Regions from separate parts of the Zobellella sp. An-6 genome, predicted to be linked through region 2. Evidence: predicted binding sites of a transcription regulator. Region 2 holds the regulator's gene; the other holds the start of a gene.

Region 1 (9,820 bases), 2.5 Mb from region 2:
AGGCTGGACCTCAGCTTGCTCCTCGGACTGACCGTCAATGTGCTCCTCGGGCCGGGCCTTACCCTCCTCCCCGGCGCGGGCGGAGGCCGGCGCTTCCCCGGGGTCGGACACGGCCGGCAGCGCGGCAGCCTCCCCGCCGCTCCTGTCCGGCTCGGGCACCGCTCGGGTATCTTGCGGCCCGGCCTCTTCATCCGCCGCGGCCACGACCGGTCCGGGCAACGGCTTCTCTTCCGCCGCCTGTTGCTGCAGCACATCGTCAAAACGCAGGCCCGTCTTGGCCGGGCCCTCGACCCCGCTCGCCCTGGCGACATCCGTTTCCAAACCGCCCCCGAGGTTCACGGGCATGATGCTCATTGTCATGATGAATGGATCCCTGTAAATCGCGTCGCCGCGCCGTCAGCTATCGTACCGGCATTAAGACCAAGCAAAATACATACCGGAAACTAAGTGCTTTTCTTGTAAAAACGATAAATCGCCAGGTTATCGAGCATCTTCTGCTCCTGCCGGGCGGAGGCCTGGCGCTTGCGCACCGCCTCCCGCTCCAGCAGCTTGTCGATGGCCTGCTTGCGGGTACGCACCGCCATCCAGGCCTGCCGGCTCTGCTCGAGCCGTTGCCGGGCCTGCTGCAGCCCTTGCTGCTGCTGGTGCTGTGCTTGCTCCAGCTTGTCGATGAAGCCCTGGAAATGGCCAAACTGGTGGGCACCGAGTCCCTGCTGGCCGCGGTTGTGAAACTCCTGGCTGTAGTGGCGCTGGTACTGGCTCAGGGTCTGCTGCTGCTGCTCCAGCCGCTGCAACTGGAGCTGGGCGGCACCCATCTCGGCGGCGGCCTGACGTTCCTGGCCGTCCAGTTGCTCCAGCAGCAGGTGCAGGGCCTTGCTCATCAGCCGGCCCTCAGCAGCGGCCGGCTGATCACTTCCAGCTCATTGAGGCAGGCCTGCAGACCGATGACATCGGTCATGCCCTGAGTCAGGAAACGCTCCAGCCGGGGCCGGATATGAATGGCCAGATCCAGGCGGGGATCGGCGCCGGACTGATAGGCGCCCAGGTTGATCAGATCGTGGTTCTGTTGATAGAGGGCATAGGCCTGCTTCACCGCCCTGGCCTGTTGCTGGTGCGCATCACTGGTGACCGCCGTCATCACCCGGCTGATGGATTTCTCGATATCGATGGCCGGATAGTGGCCGCTGTCGGCCAGCTGCCGCGACAGCACGATGTGGCCGTCGAGGATGGCCCGGGCCGAGTCGGCTATCGGATCCTGCAGGTCGTCCCCTTCGGTCAGCACGGTAAAGAAAGCGGTGATACTGCCCTGCCCCTCGGCGCCATTGCCGGCCCGCTCCACCAGGGCCGGCAGCTTGGCGAACACCGAGGGCGGATACCCCTTGCTGGCCGGCGGCTCGCCCACCGCCAGGGCGATTTCCCGCTGGGCCTGGGCGTAGCGGGTGAGGGAGTCCATCAGCAACAGCACGTTCAGGCCCTGGTCGCGAAAATACTCGGCCAGGGTCAGGGCCGTTTCACAGCCCTTGAGCCGCATCAGGGGGGAAGCGTCGGCCGGAGCCGCCACCACCACGGAACGGGCCCGGCCCTCCTCCCCCAGGATGACGTCGATAAACTCCTTGACCTCCCGGCCACGCTCGCCGATGAGCCCCACCACCACCACATCGGCCTTGGCGCCCCGGGTCATCATGCCGAGCAGCACGCTCTTGCCGACCCCCGAGCCGGCGAACAGCCCCATGCGCTGGCCCTGTCCCACGGTGAGGATGGCATTGATGGCCCTGACCCCCACGTCCATGGGCTCCTCGATCGGCTTGCGCGACATGGGGTTCAGCCGCCGGGCGGTAAAGTCGGCGGTGTCATTGGTGGCCAGGGGGCCCAGGCCGTCCAGGGGCTGACCGATACCGTCGATCACCCGTCCCAGCAGCGCCATGCCCACCGGCACGCCGGCGCCCTGCCCCACGGGGGTGACCCGGGCGCCGGGGATCACACCTTTCAGGGATTCGCCGGGCATCAGGTAGAGCTTGTCGTCGGCAAAGCCCACCACCTCGGCATCCATCTCCCCGAACAGGGTCTGGATGCGGCACTGGCTGCCGACCGCCGCGGTACAGCCCACCGCCTCCAGCGTCAGGCCCACCACCCGGGTCAGCTTGCCGCTGGCGGCCAGGGCCGGCGTCAACCCCCGGCTCTGGTAGGCGGCCAGCCGCTCAGCCAGGCTCATGGAAACGGCTCCAGTTGGCCTTGATGAAGTTGCCCATCAGTTCGTCGATGCGCCGCGCCAAGCCCACGTCCAGCTCCGACATGGCGGTTTTCAGACGCAGGTCGCCGGGGCTCATGCTCGGCTCGGCCACCAGCGTCCAGCGTCGCTGCTGCCGGCTGCCGTCGTCAAAGTGCTGCTCGATCACGGCCACGTCATCGGGATGCAAAAACAGGGTCACTCCCCCCTCGCGGTCCGGCAGGGCATCCATCGCCTCCCGCAAGGTGGCCAGCAGCAGTTGGGGTGAGGTAGTGGCCTCGGTTTTCAACAGGTTGCGGGCCAGTTCCTGGGCCAGGATCACCAGGCTCTGCTCCACCACCTTATCGACCTGTGCCAGGGGCTGCTCCAGCCGTGCCAGCAACTGCTGCCACTGGCGCACCTGCTCGTCGATGCGTTCCTTGGCTTCCGCCAGCCCCTGCTCCAGTCCCTGCCGCAGCCCCGCCTCATGGCCTTCCTTCATCCCCTGCAAGCGGCCTTCTTCCCGTCCGTCGGCCAGGCCCTGTTGCTTGCCTTCGGCATATCCTTCCTCATGGCCTTCTTCGTAGGCGGCCTGGCGGATGGACTCCAGGGCCTCGGCGGTCAGGGGCTCGGGCTCGAACTCGGTATCCGGCGACTCGGGCACGGCTTGCGCGCGGCTCTTGATATTCAGGGCATGCTCTTTCTGCGCCACCTGGGGAAGGGACATCTCGGGCCAGGACCAGTGCTCGGCATCAGAAAGCTCGCCGGGCCTGACGTAGCCCCGGGTCGGATAAGAACGACGGCTCATACGTAATCGTCACCCGCGCCCTTGGCCAGCATCAGCTCGCCACTGTCGGCGAGGCGACGGGCAATCGCCAGAATTTCCTTCTGGGCCACCTCCACATCGCTGACCCGCACCGGCCCCATGGCCTCCAGGTCATCCTGCAGCATTTCGGAAGCACGCTTGGACATGTTATTGAAAAACTTCTCTTTGAGCTGATCGTCGGCGCCCTTGAGCGCGCGCTGCAGCAGGTCGCCATTCACTTCGCGCAACAGCATCTGGATGCCCCTGTCGTCGACGTCGATCAGGTTTTCGAACACAAACATCAGGTCCTGGATCTTCATGCTCATCTCTTCGTCCTGATCGCGAATCGCCTCCATCAGCACCCCTTCGATGGAGGTGTCCAGATAGTTCATGATATTGGCCGCCGCCTTCAGGCCACCCATCTTGGCGGCCTTGGCACCGCTCTGGCCGGCAAACTGCTTCTCCATGATGTCGTTCAGCTCCTGCAGGGCCGCCGGCTGCACTTCTTCCAGCTCGGCGATGCGCATGATCAGATCCAGCCGCACCGGCTCGGCGAATTGCTGCAGTATCTCGGCCGCCTGCTCGGGGTCGAGGTAGGACAACACTATGGTCTGGATCTGCGGGTGCTCGTTATGGATGATGCTGGCGACCTGGCGGGCATCCATCCACTTGAGCGAGTCCAGGCCGCGGGAGCCGGCACCGGCCACTATCTGGTTGACCAGCCGGCCGGCCTTGTCCTCGCCCAGCGCCGCCACCAGGGCATTGCGCACGAAGTCCTGGCTGCCCACACCTATTTTGGTAAAGCGCTGAATATCCTCGATAAAGAGACGATGCACCGCGCCCACCCGCTCGGGTCCGAAATCACCGACCGCCGCCATCTTCATCCCCAGGCGCTGTACCTGTTTGGGATCCAGGTGGCGGAAAATCTGGGCGGCGTCTTCTTCCCGCAGGCTGAGCATCAGCAGGGCCGCCTTTTCGGTGCCCGTCATCTTGGCGAGCAGCTTGCGCTGATCGTCGCTGATCATCAGTTCATTATTGTCACTCATCGCTCTTCACCCAATCCTTGATCACCTGGGCCGCCAAGTCGGGCTCGTTTGCCACCAGTGCCCTCACAGCCGCCAGCACGTCTTCGTCCTTGTTGAGATTGGGCAGTTGCAGGCGGCCCTCCCGGATCCCGAAGAGGCTGTCTTCCTGCTCCGCCTGCTGTGCCAGCAGGGTAAGATGATCATTGCCCGCCAGGGCATTCTGTCCGTCGAGATCGATCTCCTCCGCCAGTTTTTCCTCGGTGCCCAGCAGGCGACGCACCATGGGACGGACCAGGGTCAGCAGCAGCACGATCAGCACCACCACGGCGCCGAGGATGCGGGCCAGATGCCAGAACCAGGGCTGCTCGTAAAAGGGAATGGCCGCGATATCGTCCAGCTCGGGACGGTTGAAGGGAACCGACACCACCTCTATCGCATCGCCGCGGCTGATATCGAAACCCAGCCCACCGCGCAACAGGCGATCGATGCGCAGCAGCTCCTCCTGCGTCAGGGGCACCCGCTCCACGGAGCCGTCGGCATGGCTCACCGTCTTGTAATCCACCGCCACCGATACCGTCAGCCGGCGAATATCGCCGGTCGCGGACTGGGTATGGCTGATGGTGGTGTCCAGCTCGAAGTTGCGGGTGGCCTCGCGCCGGGTACGCTCGTTACGGTTGTTTTCCTGGGCCAGCTCTTCCGCCTGTTCGGGAATGTCCGACTCCATCGGCGGCTGGTTGGTGAGTGCGCCCGGAATGCCGAGCGCCCCCTGTCCGGAGGTGTTGTCCTCCATGACCATTTCCGAGCGTACCGCCGGCAGGTCGGGATTGAAGGATTTGACCGTCTGTTCCCGGCGGGTGAAGTCGAGGCGCACATCCACTTCGGCGGTATAGTTGTCCAGCCCCAGCACCGGACTCAGGATGGCGTCAATCTTCTGGCGGTATTCGGCTTCCTGCTTTTGCTGCAGTTCAAATTCACGACGGGTACGTGCCGACAGGGGATCCTGGGAGCCGGAATTGAGCAGGCGGCCGTTCTGATCGGTGACGGTCACCCGGCTCGGAGTGAGATCGGACACGGCCGAAGCCACCGTATCCACGATGGCGTCCACCTCCTCCTGGCGCAGGGTGCTGCCCCGGCGCAGGTTCAGCACCACGGTGGCACTGGGCTGGCGCTTGTCGCGCACGAAGACGTTCTCGCGGGGAATGGCCAGCAGCACCTGCGCCTGGGCCACGCTGTTGTATTGCTCTATCACCCGGGCCAGTTGCCGTTCCCGGCTGAGATTGAGCCGCTCCCGCTCCAGCCGCTGGCTGATCCCGAAACCGGGATCGGACAACAGTATGGTATCGCCCTCGGGCGGGGCCTGAGTAAGGCCGGAGCGGCGCAGGTTCAGTTGAATGTCGGCAAACTGATCGGCACGAACCAGCACGGTGTTGCCGTCTATTTGGTATTCAACTTTCTGGGTATCCAGAAAATCGAGGGTCTCGATCAACTCCTGGTTGGTATAGACCCCCAGGGGCCGCATCTCGGGATCTTTGCCCCACAGCAGGATAAAGACCGCGATGGCCAGGCAGATGGCCAGCGCCAGCACTATGATGATCTGACGCAAGATATCGGTATTGCCCAGCAAGGCGAAGGGGGTGCTTTTCTGCTCTTCCGCTTCCAGAGTTGTCGCTTCATTGGCGGCGAGCACATTTTTGTCGGTATTGACCAACGGATTATCAGCCACCAGTCAGCCCCTCATACCGGCATGTTCATAATGGTTTTATAGGCATCGACCACCTTGTTGCGCACCTGCACCGTGGCGTCGAAGGCCAGGCTGGACTTCTGCGCGGCGATCATCACCTGCTCCAGGCTGACCGCATCGTCACCCAGCTCGAAGCGGTTACGCAGCGCATCCGTGCTTTGCTGCAGGCCATTGACGTTGTTGACCGCCTGCTTCAGCAGCACGGAGAAATCCTGCTGCGGGCCCAGGGTATTCACCGACGTCAGCTGCTGTGCCTCGCCTTTCAGCGACTGCATCTCCGCTAGTAACGCCGTGGCTTTAATGTCCATCGCGGTGGCTCCCGAGTAAATAATTTAACCTGGCGATCATAATGCAAACTACGAGCCAGTTCATCTTTATATGTCTGCCTTATGCCAGGCCACCAGGGTAGACGCGACGTCGATCACCTGGCTGGCGACGCGCTAGGCCGGCACCTCTATCCCCGCCTCGCGCATGCGGGCCAGCTTGTAGCGCAGGGTGCGCGGACTGATGCCGAGCCGTTGCGCCACCTCGCTCCGGCTGCCGGCGCAGGCACGCAGTGCCTGCAGGATAATCTGGTGTTCCTGGCTGGCCAGCTCCCGGCCCAGGCCCTCCTCACCCACCCCGCAAGCCGGCACCGGCGCCGAGGGGCATTCATCCAGCAAAATATCGGTGGCCCCTATGCTGCCGTCTGCCGACAGGATCAGGGCACGCTGCATCACGTTGTCCAGCTCGCGCACATTGCCGGGCCAGTGCCAGGCCAGGAGGCGGGTTTTCGCCGATTCGGCCAGCATCACGCCGCTGCGCCCCAACTGACGGGCATGCCGCTGCAGCAGGTAATCGGCCAGCGGCAGTATGTCGCCCGGACGCTCGGCCAGGGCCGGCCAGGCCAGCGGAAACACGTTGAGCCGGTAATAGAGATCTTCCCGCAAGCATCCCTCGGCCACCGCCTGGCGCAGATCCCGGTTGCTGGTGGCCAGCACCCGTACGTCCAGGCTGAGGGTCTTGCGCCCGCCCAGCCGCTCCACTTCGCGCTCCTGCAATACCCTCAGCAGCTTGGACTGGAGGTTCAAATCCATTTCGGTGATCTCGTCCAGCAACAGGGTGCCGCCCTGGGCCTGCTCGAACTTGCCGGGGCAGGCCTGCACCGCGCCGGTAAAGGCGCCCTTTTCATAGCCGAAGAGGGTGGCCTCCAGCATGTTGTCGGGAATGGCGGCGCAATTGATGGCCACGAAGGGCCCGGCAACCCGGTCGGAATGGCGATGGATAAAGCGCGCCAGCACCTCCTTGCCGGTGCCGCTGGGCCCGCTGATCATCACGCTGGCACCGGATTCGGCCACCCGTGTCGCCAGCTGCAGCAACTGGATGCTCCTGGGATCCCCCACCACGGGATCGCCATTCTCCTCCTGCGGCGGTCGCACATGGCGGGACACCACGCCCAGCAGGACATCGGGCGTAAACGGCTTGGCCAGGTAGTCCACCGCCCCGGCCCGCATGGCGGCCACGGCCCCGGCCACCTGGGCATGGGCCGTGATCAGCAGTACCGGCAAGCCCGGAAAACGGCCATTCAGCCAGCCCAGCAGACCCAGGCCATCCATGCCGGCCATCTGCACATCGGTGATCACCATCTGCGCCGCCCGCTCCCGCAACCAGGCCATGGCCGCTTCGGCACTGTCTACGGCGGCGCTGTCGTAGCCGGCCAGCAGCAGGGTATCCTGCAACGCCTGTTGCAGACCGGTGTCGTCTTCCACAATCAGAATGTCGGTACTCATCGTCTTTCCCTATTCAGCCTGATGGCAAAATCCATCGAGATCTCCGCTTTAAAGATCGTCATCTCCGCGAAGGCGGAGATCCATGACAAATCGCACTGGACTCCCGCCTTCGCGGGAGTGACCACAGAGAAAAGAAAACTTGTCAGCCGTCTGCATTATTTGCCGCCAGCGGCAGCCACAGGCTGAAACAACTGCCCTGCCCCGGTTGTGATTCTACCGAAACCCGGCCCTGGTGGGCCTGCACCACGGCCGCCACCGCCGCCAGCCCCAGTCCGGTGCCCTGGCTGCGCGTGGTAAAAAAGGGGGTAAAGATATTGCTCATCAGCGCCTCGTCCATGCCCTTGCCGTTGTCCCGCACCCGGATCACCACCTCCTCCTGCTCCAGCCGGCTGTCCAGCTCGATCAGGGAAGCGCCGGCATCGGCCGCGTTTTCGATCAGGTTCAACAGAATGCTGCCGAGGCTATTGGCGTTACCGAGGATACGCCCGGCGCCGGCGCCCGTCAGCCGCAGCCCCACGCCCCGCGCCGCCAGCAAGGCGGCGGCCGCCTCGCCGCTTTTTTCCAGCAGGGCGCCCACCTCCAGTTCGTCCGCCAGCGGCGACGACTCCCGGCGGACAAAGAGCAGAATGTCGCTTATTTGGCGCTCTATGTCCTGCAGCCTTGCCATCAGCCGCTGCTGGAACTGCTGCCGTTGTTCCTCCTGCAAGACCGGACTGGCGAGATTGGCGCCATAGAGCATGGCGGCGGAGAGGGGGGTACGGATCTGGTGCGCCAGGGTGGCGGCCATATGCCCGAGTGCCGCCAGCCGCTGGGCATGGCCCTGCTGTTCGGCCCAGTGGCGGGTGGGCGTCATGTCGGTGAGCTGGATCAGCTGGCCCGGCTGCCCCTCCAGGTGCGAAATGGCCAGTTGCACCCGGCGGCCGTCCTTTAGGGAAACCTGAAAGCCATCGTCGGGACGGGGCGCAAAAGCCCGGGCAATCACCTCGACCCAGGGCATGGCCAGCAAGGGCTCGCCGAGCAGGGCCAGGGCGGCGGGATTGGCGCGGCTGACGACACCACGGCCATCCACCCACAGCAGTCCGCCCGGCATGGCCAGTATGATCTGCTCCAGATGCTCGGCGTCCAGCAGGGTTTGCCAGCGGCTGTCGGTCGTGGTGATGGTGGATGATATTGTCATGGCCTGATTTATCCAAAAATCATGCCGTTTTTGCACAACGGGACCGGCGCAACCCCTAGGGTCGACGTCAGTCGACCAAACCCTGGCGCTGCTGGTGGGCGGTACACTGAAATGGATCCTACGGCAAATCACCGGCAGAGCCCGGTGTAATCCGGGGCCCTCAGGGTCTGGGTCAATATCCCCCGGCTTGGCTGGGGCAGGCTGCTGACAAACCTTCGTATTACTCTGTGGTCACTCCCGCGAAGGCGGGAGTCCAGTGCACCATGTCATGGATCTCCGCCTTCGCGGAGATGACCAGGGTTAAAACGGCTGCGAGAAGGGAAAATATCTGGCGAAAAACAAGGGCTGGACTTTGTCATCAAGCTGCCCCGGCTTTGCCGGGGGTATTGACTGGCGGCAAGCGCTAATCCCGGCTGATACCGTACTTTTTCATTTTTTCCACCAGGGTGGTGCGGCGCATGCCCAGTTGCTCGGCGGCCCGTGCCACTATGCCGTCGTTCGCATCCAGAGCCCGGCCGATCATGTCGACCTCGATATTGGCCAGCATTTCCTTGAGGTTGATGCCCTCGGCCGTAAAGACGGGGACATCGGCCTGGCTTTCCGCCTCGGCACCGAAGTCGAAAAAGGCGTCGTTTTCTTCTTCACCATGGTCTGGCTGCCGGAAAATGGAGGCCAGGGCCGCCTGTTCATCCAGGGTGTCGAAAGGTTGCTCGGCCTCGGCGCCGACGCGATATTTCGCCGGCAAATCGGCGAGCGTGACCTCCCGCCCCGGACAGAGGATAAACATCCGCTCCACCAGGTTGGACAGCTCCCGCACATTGCCCGGCCAGTGATACTGCCGCAACGCCGCCATCGCCGCCGCGGAAAAGGACAGTTCGGTGCCATGGCTTGCCTGGTGCCGGCGGATCAGCTCCGCCAGCAACAAGGGGATATCTCCGCGTCGCTCGCGCAGCGGCGGCGCCACTATGGGGAAGACGTTCAGGCGATAGTAGAGGTCCTCGCGAAAGCGCTGCTCCTGGATCATGGCTTCCAGATCACGGTGAGTGGCCGCGATCACGCGCACATTGGCGCTGATGGGCCGGGTGCCGCCCACCCGT
Region 2 (9,820 bases):
GGTAGAAACTGGCCGGCGGCGACAACAGGGTCAGGGTCTTGCCCTCCGTGGCCAGCGCCTGGCTCCACTGCACCAGGAACGCCAAACCCACCGAATCCAATTGCTCCACGCCGTCCAGCGCCACCCGGTCAAGGGTAAAGAGAGACTGCCGCTCGGCCCAGTAAGCCGGCAGTTCGTCCCTGGTTAGAGCGCGTTCGAGTCTCATTCAGACCGTTCCAACGGGGTCACCGGCCGCTTGGTGTGATCCTGCAGCTGGCGGGTCACCGCATCGATGCCGTTCTGGCGGATAAGGCCGCTCAGCTCGGTCTGCTTGGCGGACAGCAGGCTGATGCCCTCGGCCACCATGTCAAACACCCGCCATTCCCCGGTACGGGTATTCTGGCGCAGTTTGAATTCCACCATGATGTCCGGCTTATTCGGCTCCTTCACGGTCACCGGCACCGTCACCAGGCGCTCGCCCTCGGCCACGCTGCCGCTGCCGATATCCAGGGTCTGATTGTTATAGGCCGCCAGGGCATCCGCATAGGTCACCACCAGATAGTCGCTGAAGGCGCCCACGAAACGCTCGCGCTGCTCCGGGGTGGTGCTGTTGAGCTGGTTGCCGATCACCCGGAAGGCGGAAAAGCGTACGTCCACCGCCGGCAGCATCTCCTCCCGTACTATGATGCGCAGGTGCTCGGGATCGGCCTTGATCTGGGCCTGCTCCCGGTTGAGACGATCGAAGGTTTTCTGGGCCACGTCGCTCATCAGGGTGTAGGGATCGGAAAAAGTGGCCGAGGCGGTCAGGGGCGCCCACAGGCTTCCCAGGGCCAGCAGCCAGGAAATCAGTAGTTTTTTCATCATCACTCCTCAGGGTTTCCCAATGGATCAGTTGTTGCCGATGGAATAGATAAACTTGCCGATCAGCTCTTCCAGCACCAGGGCCGACTGGGTGTGGGCGATGGTATCACCGTCCGCGAGCAGGCCTATCCCCATCTCTTCGTCGGCGAAACCGGGATTAAGGCCCAGGTACTGCTCCCCGAGCAGGCCGGAGGTAAGGATGGAGGCGGTACTGCTCTCGGCAAAGTCACCGGCCTCCTTGTTGAGCACTAGGGTCACCACCGGCACCTGATCCCGGGGATCCAGGCCGATCTGGCTGACCCGGCCCACCACCACACCGCCGACCTTGACCGGGGAGCGGACCTTGAGGCCGCCGATATTATCGAACTTGGCATAGAGGGTATAGGTTTCCCCCTGATTGTTGAGGCTCACCCCCGCCACCTTGAACGCCAGCAGCAGCAGGGCACCTATCCCGGCCAGCATGAAGCAGCCGACGCTGAATTCCAGTTTGCTGTATTTCATTATTGTCTACCCGAACATGACGGCGGTCAGCACGAAATCGAGCCCCAGCACCGCCAAAGATGAATGCACCACTGTCTTGGTGGTCGCCTGACTGATGCCCGCGGCCGTCGGCCGGGCATCGAAACCGTTGAACAGGGCGATCCAGGTCACCACCAGGGCGAACACCAGACTCTTGACGAAACCTTGCATGATGTCTTCCTGCCAGTCTACCGCGGCCTGCATGGCCGACCAGAACCCGCCTTCGTCCACCCCCAGCCAGTCGACCCCCACCAGCTTGGCCCCCCAGATGCCGACGATGCTGAATATGAAAGCCAGCAGCGGCATGCTGATGAAGCCGGCCCAGAAACGCGGCGCCACCACCCGTCGCAGGGGATCTATGCCCATCATCTCCAGGCTGGAGAGCTGCTCGGTGGCCTTCATCAACCCCAGCTCCGCGGTCAGGGCCGAACCGGCCCGGCCGGCAAACAGCAGGGCGGTCACCACGGGGCCCAGCTCCCGCAGCAACGACAGGGAGACCAGGGGCCCCAGGCTGCCTTCGGCGCCGAAGTCCACCAGCACGTTGTAGCCCTGCAGGGCCAGCACCATGCCGATGAAAAGGCCGGACACCAGTATGATGGCCACCGACTGCACGCCCACCACCTGCAACTGCTGCACCAGCAACGGAAAATGCTTCTTCGGCTGGGGGCGTCCCACCAGGGCGTGCAGCAGCATGACACCGGCGCGGCCGACCGCGGTCACTCCGCTGACGCCTTGGCGCCCCAGCCGCCCTATCAGTTCGATCAACATAGTTTCAACGACTCCCTGAATGCCGGGGCCGGATAGTGAAAAGGAACGGGCCCGTCGGCCTGGCCTTGCAGGAACTGGATCACCCGGGGATCCTGGTGTTGCTGCAACTCGGCCGGCGTCCCCGCCGCGACCACCTGTCTATTGGCGATGATGTAGGCGTAATCGGCGATGCTCATCACCTCGTCCACATCGTGAGTCACGATGATGGAGGTCAGCCCCTGGGCCCGGTTCAGCTCAGAAATCAGCTTTACCAGTACGCCCATGCTGATCGGATCCTGGCCGGCGAAGGGCTCGTCATACATGATCAAGTCCGGATCCAGGGCGATGGCCCTGGCCAGGGCGGCCCGCCGGGCCATGCCGCCGGACAGTTCGGCCGGATACAGTGCCGCCGCGCCCCGCAGCCCCACCGCCTCCAGCTTCATCAGCACCAGGGTGCGGATGATGGCTTCGGGCAGGCCGCTGTGCTCGCGCAGCGGAAAGGCCACGTTGTCGAATACCGACAGGCCGGTGAACAGGGCGCCGCTCTGAAACAGCATGCCCATACGCCGACGCACCCGATACAGTCGGGCGCGGCTCAGGGCAGGGACCGAGGCCCCGTCGAACAAGACGTCGCCGCTGTCGGGCTTGAGCTGACCGCCGATCAGGCGCAGCAAGGTGGTCTTCCCTATGCCACTCGGCCCCATGATGGCGGTGATCCTGCCCTTGGGGATCTGCAGGCTGATCCTGTCGTACAGGGTACGTTCCCCGTGGCTGAAACAAAGATCCCGTATCTCGACAAGGCTCTGGTTCAAACTGATCCCCCGCAAAAAAGAAAGAATTGTATGGGTTCCCCGGCGGATGGGCAACCGAGCCGGTGCTTTTTCCTGGGCCGCTGCGCCACCCCCTGTCCCGGCTGGGGACCGTATCCCAGGGTGCCAGATACCTCGCCGCGCCAGTCGCTTATCGGCACAAGCTTTTCTATAATGGCGCCGCCTAAGGTGTGGAGAGAGCTATGTCAGCCGAATTTGATTACCGTAAAACCGCCCAGCGTGTGCTGGATATTGAAAAGGCGGCCATCGACGGCCTTTATCAATATCTTGACCAAGACTTCGACGAAGCCTGCCGGCTGATGTTTTTATGCCGGGGTAAGATCATCGTCACCGGCATGGGCAAGTCGGGACACATCGCCAACAAGATTGCCGCCACCCTGGCCAGTACCGGTACCCCGGCGTTTTTTGTCCACCCCGGCGAGGCCAGCCACGGCGACCTGGGCATGATAGGCCAGGCCGACGTGGTGCTGGCCCTGTCCAACTCCGGCGAGAGTGAAGAGATCCTCGCCCTGCTGCCGGTGCTCAAGCGCCGTGGGCTCAAGCTGATCTGCCTGACCGGCAACCCCGGCTCCACCATGGCCAGGGAAGCCGATGTGCACCTGTGCACCCGAGTCGAGCAGGAAGCCTGCCCCCTCGGCCTGGCGCCCACCGCCAGCACTACCGCCACCCTGGTGATGGGAGACGCCCTGGCCGTGGCGTTGCTGGAAGCCCGGGGCTTCACCGCCGACGACTTCGCCCTGAGCCATCCCGGGGGAGCACTGGGCAAGCGCTTGCTATTACGGATCGGCGATCTGATGCACAAGGGCGACCGGGTGCCCAGGGTCGGCCCTCACACCCTGATCATCGAGGCCTTGCTGGAAATCGGCCGTACCGGACTCGGCTTTACCGCCGTGGTCGACGAGCGGGAGCGGCTGATCGGCATCTATACCGACGGTGACCTGCGCCGCACCCTGGATCACAAGATTGATGTCCACCACACCACCATAGAGCAGGTCATGACCCGCCACTGTACCACCGTCAAGCCCCAACTGCTGGCGGCCGAGGCGGTCAAACTGATGGAGGAGAAGAAAATCAGCGGCCTGCTGGTGGTGGACGAAGAAAACCGGCCGGTGGGTGCCTTCAACATGCATGACCTGTTACGGGCGGGAGTGATCTGATGGAACAACAGACTCTTTATGGCCCCGTTTCCACTACCCTGTGGCAGCGGTTGGCCGATATCCGCCTGCTGATCTGCGACGTGGACGGGGTGCTGTCGGACGGCATGATCTACCTGGGCAACCAGGGCGAGGAATACAAGAGCTTCTGCACCAAGGACGGCTTCGGCATCAAGGCGCTGCTCAACGCCGGTATCCAGGTGGCAGTGATCACCGGGCGGGACTCGCGTATCGTCAGCGAGCGCATGGCCTCCCTGGGGGTCCGTCACGTCTATCAGGGGCAGGGAGACAAGAGCCACAGCTACAAGGCTTTGCTGGACACGCTCAAGCTCAAGCCCGTGCAGGTGGCCTATGTCGGTGATGATGTGGTCGACTTGGCCGTCATGCGCGACTGTGGCCTGGGGGTCGCGGTGCTGGACGCCCATCCCCTGGTGCTGCAACAAGCCGACTATGTCACCCGTATTCGCGGTGGTCATGGCGCCGTGCGTGAAGTCTGCGACCTGATCCTGGCGTCGAGGGGCGAGCTGGCCAATGCCAAGGGCATGAGCCTATGAGTCGCCAGACCTGGCTGTTCGGCGGCCTCTTCCTCGCTGCGCTCGTCGCCTGGCAATGGTTCAGGCCCGCCGGCCCGGACCCGCTCAGTGAGCAGGACTACCAGCCGGACTTCATTGCCCGCGGCTTGGCCAGCATCCAGTACAACCAGCTCGGCCTGCCCTATCGGGGACTGGAGGCGGAGTATGCGGAATACTACGATCCGCTGTCCATGACCCTGATGGAAAAACCTGTTATCTTGCTCTATTCGCCCGATGGCCAGCCCCAGTGGCGATTGCGGGGAGACGAAGGCATCATCAATACCGGCGACAACGCGGTGATGGTCGGCAATGTGGTCGGCCGGGGCCTGCTTCCGGACGCCCTGGTGGAAACCCTGACCACCGAATACCTGGAACTGGATTTTATCAACAACCAGCTGCGCTCCAACCGGGACGTGCAGTTGAGCAGCCCGCACTACCAGGCCCAGGGCCAGGGCCTGCTGGGCACCCTTGATCAACAGACGGTGGAACTACTGCATGAAACCCGGGCAACTTACTTCAATCCTTAGCGTGGGCGGCCTGCTGGCCCTGGGCCTGGGCCTGGCCGAGGCCAGGGAATCGGACTTCCGCCAGCCGGTCACCATCGACGCCGGACGCCAGCTGGTGGAACTGGCCGACAACAAGGTGACCTTCAGCGATCAGGTGGTGGTCAAGCAGGGCACCATAGACGTACGTGCCGACCGGCTGGTGGTGATCCGCACCGAGCAGGGTCTGCAGTCCATGACCGCCCACGGTTCCCCGGCCACCTATAACCAGATCCTGGACAACGGCCGGCCGGTTCAGGCCGAAGCGCGGGAGATCCACTACGACATGCGCGCCCGCACCATTACCCTGCTGCAGGATGCCAAACTGCAGCAGAACGACAACATCGTCACCGGCTATCGCATCCGCTACCACATCGATAGGGAGCAGATGGAGGCGGAAAGCCAGGGCGGCCAGGACCGGGTCACCACCATCTTCCTGCCCGAGCAACTGCAGAACCTCGACAACCAGGAACAGGACCAGGATTGAGCATGGCGACACTCAAAGCACGCGGCCTGCAGAAAAGCTACAAGGGACGCCAGGTAGTGGCCGACGTCAGCCTGACCGTCAACACCGGCCAGATCGTCGGCCTGCTCGGCCCCAATGGCGCCGGCAAGACCACCTCCTTCTACATGATAGTGGGCCTGGTGCAGCGAGATGCGGGCAGTATCACCATCGATGACCAGGACATCAGCCTCAATCCCATGCACCTGCGGGCGCGGGCCGGTATCGGCTATCTGCCCCAGGAAGCCTCCATCTTCCGCCGTCTGAGCGTGGCCGACAACCTGATGGCGGTGCTGGAAACCCGCAAGGATCTGGACGCCATTGGCCGCGACGAGAAAATGGAGCTATTACTGGAAGAGTTTAATATTACTCATATCCGCGACAGCCTGGGGATGAGCCTGTCCGGTGGTGAACGGCGTCGAGTGGAAATCGCGCGGGCCCTGGCGGCCGATCCTCGCTTCATCCTGCTGGATGAGCCCTTCGCCGGGGTGGACCCGATTTCGGTCATCGACATCAAGAAGATTATTCTGCACCTGCGCGATCGCGGCCTCGGCGTGTTGATTACCGATCACAATGTGCGGGAAACCCTGGATGTGTGTGAACGGGCTTATATCGTCAGCCATGGTCATCGCATCGCCGCCGGCACCCCGGCCGAGATCCTCGCCGACGAGCAGGTCAAGAAAGTCTATCTTGGTGAACAATTCAGCCTCTGAGCAGGCTCCGTATCATGACAGTGCGGTCGATATAGAAGGACTTTTTTAAAAGATGAAGCCAACTCTTCAGTTACGTTTGGGCCAGCAGCTGACCATGACACCCCAGTTGCAACAGGCGATCCGTCTGCTGCAACTCTCCAGCCTGGAGCTGCAGCAGGAGATCCAGCAAGCCCTGGAGAGCAACCCGTTACTGGAGCAGGAAGAGCCGGAAACCATCGACGTGGCCGAGCCCCGCCACGAAGAGCAGATGGCCGCCGATACCGCCATGGAGCAGAGCCAGCTGTCCGACGAGCTGCCCATGGACACCAACTGGGAAGAGCTCTATACCGCTTCTTCCGGCGCCGGCGGCGGCCTGCCCGAAGGCGCCGAGGACACCGTCTACCAGGGTGAGACCACCGAAACCCTGCAGGATTACCTGCTGTGGCAGATGCGTCTCACCCCCTTCAGCGACACCGATCAGGCCATCGCCCTGGCCATCATCGATGCCATCGACGAGGCCGGCTACCTCACCATAGACGTGCCCGACATCCTCGAAGCGGTGACCGGCGACGAACTGGACATCGAGGCGGACGAGGTGGAGGCGGTGCTCAAGCGCATCCAGCACTTCGACCCCATAGGGGTGGCGGCCCGCAGTGTACAGGAATGCCTGCGCATCCAGCTTGAGCAGTTCCCCCCCGATACTCCCTGGCTGCAGCAAGCCCGGGAGGTGATCAACCAGCACATGGATCTGCTCGGCAACCGTGACTACCGCACCCTACAGCGCAAGGCCAAGCTGAAGGAGGAAGAGCTCAAGGAAGTGCTGGCGCTGATCCAGCAGCTCGAACCCAGACCCGGTCATACCGTCATCCAGAGCAGCTCCGAATACGTGATCCCCGACGTGGTAGTGACCAAACGCAACGGCGCCTGGGTGGCGGAGCTGAACCCGGAGGCCATGCCGAAAGTGAAGCTGAACCAGACCTATGCCGCCATGGCCCGGCAACCGCGCAACAACGAGGATGGCCAGTTTATCCGCAACCATCTGCAGGATGCCAAATGGTTCCTCAAGAGCCTGGAAAGCCGAAATGAGACCCTGCTCAAGGTTGCCAATTGTATTGTCGAGCAACAACAGGCATTCTTTGAGTATGGCGAGGAAGCGATGAAGCCCATGGTGCTGAACCATGTGGCCGAGGCGGTGGAAATGCACGAGTCCACCATCTCGCGGGTAACCACCCAGAAGTTCCTGCACACCCCTCGGGGGGTGTTCGAGTTGAAGTACTTCTTCTCCAGCCATGTGGGAACCGACGACGGTGGCGAATGCTCCTCGACGGCGATTCGCGCCCTGATCAAGAAACTGGTCGGGGCGGAAAACCCGGCCAAGCCGCTGAGCGACAGCAAGATCGCCCAGTTGCTGGCCGAACAGGGGATACAGGTGGCCAGGCGAACCATCGCCAAGTACCGGGAGTCACTGGCCATCCCCCCTTCCAATCAGCGTAAACGCCTGGTTTAAAGGCAGACCAAGAAGGAAGACGTTATGCAAATAAACCTGACTGGACACCATGTGGAAATCACGGACTCACTGCGTGACTATGTGAACAGCAAATTTTCCAAGCTGGAGCGTCACTTCGACCACATTACCAATGCGCACGTCATCCTCAACGTGGAAAAACTGCAACAGATCGCCGAAGCCAAGCTGAACGTCAGTGGCGGCGAAGTCTTCGCCAACTCCCAGCACGAAGACATGTACGCGGCCATCGACGGCTTGATCGACAAGCTGGATCGCCAGATCATCAAACACAAAGAGAAACTCAAGCAAAAATAACCATGGAAGTCGCCGACATACTGAGCAGGGACTGCACTCGCAGTGCGGTTCCCTGCACAAGCAAGAAACGAGCTCTGGAAATCATCAGTGAGCTGGCCGCCCAACACCTGAACATCAGCAGCCAGCAGCTGTTCGATTGCCTGCTGGCCCGGGAAAAAATGGGCAGCACCGGCATCGGCAATGGTATCGCCATTCCCCATGGCCGTATCAGCGATGACAACAAGGCGACCGCCGTACTACTCACCTTTGCCGAGCCGGTGGAGTTCGATGCCATCGACAACCAGCCGGTCGGCCTGGTTTTTGCCCTGCTTGTTCCCGAGCAGGAGTGCAAACAGCACCTCAAGACGCTGTCATTGATTGCCGAAAAGCTCAGCAACAAGCAGGTGTGCAAACAGCTGCGCCAGGCCGGCAGCGATGACGAACTCTATCAGATCATGATCTCCGCCTGAGGATAGCGCCATGCAGCTGGTGATCGTCAGTGGTCGTTCCGGTTCGGGTAAAACCGTGGCCCTGCGAGTACTCGAGGATTTGGGCTATTACTGCGTCGATAACCTCCCCGTCGAGCTATTGCCGGAGCTGGTACAGATGCGCCGGCACAAGCCGGGCGAAGTGGCGGTCAGCATCGACGTGCGCAACCTGCCCGACAGCCCCGACAAGCTGGAAGCCTGCCTGGCCGAAGTCAGCGCCATGGAAGGAGTCAGCCTGTCCAGCATCTTTATCGATGCCGACAACGCCGCCCTGATCCGTCGCTTTGGCGATACCCGCCGGCTGCATCCCCTGTCCCGCCACAGCCTGACCCTGGACGAGGCGATCCGGGAAGAGACTCACCTGCTGGCCCCCCTGTCTTCCGCGGCGGATCTGCGCATCGATACCTCCAGCCTCAGCATCCATGATCTGAGCGAGATCATCCGCGAACGCATCCTCGGCAAGAAGGAGCGGGAACTGAACTGGGTGTTCGAGTCGTTCGGCTACAAGTATGGGGTGTCCAAGGACGCCGACTTCGTGTTCGATGCCCGCTTCCTGCCCAATCCCCACTGGATTGCGGAGCTGCGCCCCTTCACCGGGCTCGACGAGCCGGTGGCCAACTATCTGGCCGGGCAGCCCGAGGTGATGAAATACCTGTGGCAGATAGAAAACTTGCTGACCACCTGGATGCCGCATCTGGAGCGCAACAATCGCAGCTATGTCACCGTGGCCATCGGCTGTACCGGCGGCCAGCACAGATCGGTATTTATCGCCGAGCAACTCGCCCGGGTATTCAGGCAGATGGGGAAGAATGTGCAACTTCGTCACAGAACACTGGAAAAACGCAATGCCGAGAATTGAACGGGATCTGGAAATCGTTAACAAACTGGGACTGCATGCCCGGGCCGCCATCCAGCTGGTCCAATTAACGCAACAATTCGATGCTATCGTCACCGTCTGTAACCAGGACAAGCAGGCCCCGGCCAGCAGCGTGATGGGACTCCTGATGCTGGAAACCGCCCAGGGCCACGCCATCCGGGTGGTGGCCGAAGGACCGGACGCGGAGGCGGCGATGGAGGCCGTGGCCCGGCTGGTGGCCGACCGTTTCAACGAATCAGAATAAGACACTCTCTCCGTC

Evidence for each region. The regulator sigma-54, encoded in region 2, starts transcription at its own class of promoters, with help from an activator protein. The targets are predictions, from matches to a motif close to TGGCACNGTTTTNGCTT.
Region 1: fliE (flagellar hook-basal body complex protein FliE) is a predicted target of sigma-54. The motif match lies at 6,127-6,143, and genes of this name have one in related genera.

What each region holds. Positions count from the first base shown of each region.
Region 1 covers NZ_CP199259.1:1,188,756-1,198,575, reverse strand. Annotated here, with positions in the region: gene ACT7DK_RS05505 (flagellar hook-length control protein FliK) at 1-111, opposite strand, end outside; gene fliJ (flagellar export protein FliJ) at 444-881, opposite strand; gene fliI (flagellar protein export ATPase FliI) at 881-2,212, opposite strand; gene fliH (flagellar assembly protein FliH) at 2,199-3,014, opposite strand; gene fliG (flagellar motor switch protein FliG) at 3,011-4,057, opposite strand; gene fliF (flagellar basal-body MS-ring/collar protein FliF) at 4,050-5,759, opposite strand; gene fliE (flagellar hook-basal body complex protein FliE) at 5,771-6,085, opposite strand; gene ACT7DK_RS05470 (sigma-54-dependent transcriptional regulator) at 6,218-7,546, opposite strand; gene ACT7DK_RS05465 (sensor histidine kinase) at 7,689-8,723, opposite strand; gene ACT7DK_RS05460 (sigma-54 dependent transcriptional regulator) at 9,127-9,820, opposite strand, start outside.
Region 2 covers NZ_CP199259.1:3,719,427-3,729,246, forward strand. Annotated here, with positions in the region: gene ACT7DK_RS17400 (STAS domain-containing protein) at 1-205, opposite strand, end outside; gene mlaC (phospholipid-binding protein MlaC) at 202-843, opposite strand; gene mlaD (outer membrane lipid asymmetry maintenance protein MlaD) at 868-1,341, opposite strand; gene mlaE (lipid asymmetry maintenance ABC transporter permease subunit MlaE) at 1,348-2,127, opposite strand; gene mlaF (phospholipid ABC transporter ATP-binding protein MlaF) at 2,121-2,918, opposite strand; gene ACT7DK_RS17425 (KpsF/GutQ family sugar-phosphate isomerase) at 3,119-4,093, shown strand; gene kdsC (3-deoxy-manno-octulosonate-8-phosphatase KdsC) at 4,090-4,644, shown strand; gene lptC (LPS export ABC transporter periplasmic protein LptC) at 4,641-5,189, shown strand; gene lptA (lipopolysaccharide transport periplasmic protein LptA) at 5,158-5,691, shown strand; gene lptB (LPS export ABC transporter ATP-binding protein) at 5,694-6,419, shown strand; gene ACT7DK_RS17450 (RNA polymerase factor sigma-54) at 6,472-7,905, shown strand; gene hpf (ribosome hibernation promoting factor) at 7,930-8,217, shown strand; gene ptsN (PTS IIA-like nitrogen regulatory protein PtsN) at 8,220-8,666, shown strand; gene rapZ (RNase adapter RapZ) at 8,677-9,543, shown strand; gene ACT7DK_RS17470 (HPr family phosphocarrier protein) at 9,530-9,805, shown strand.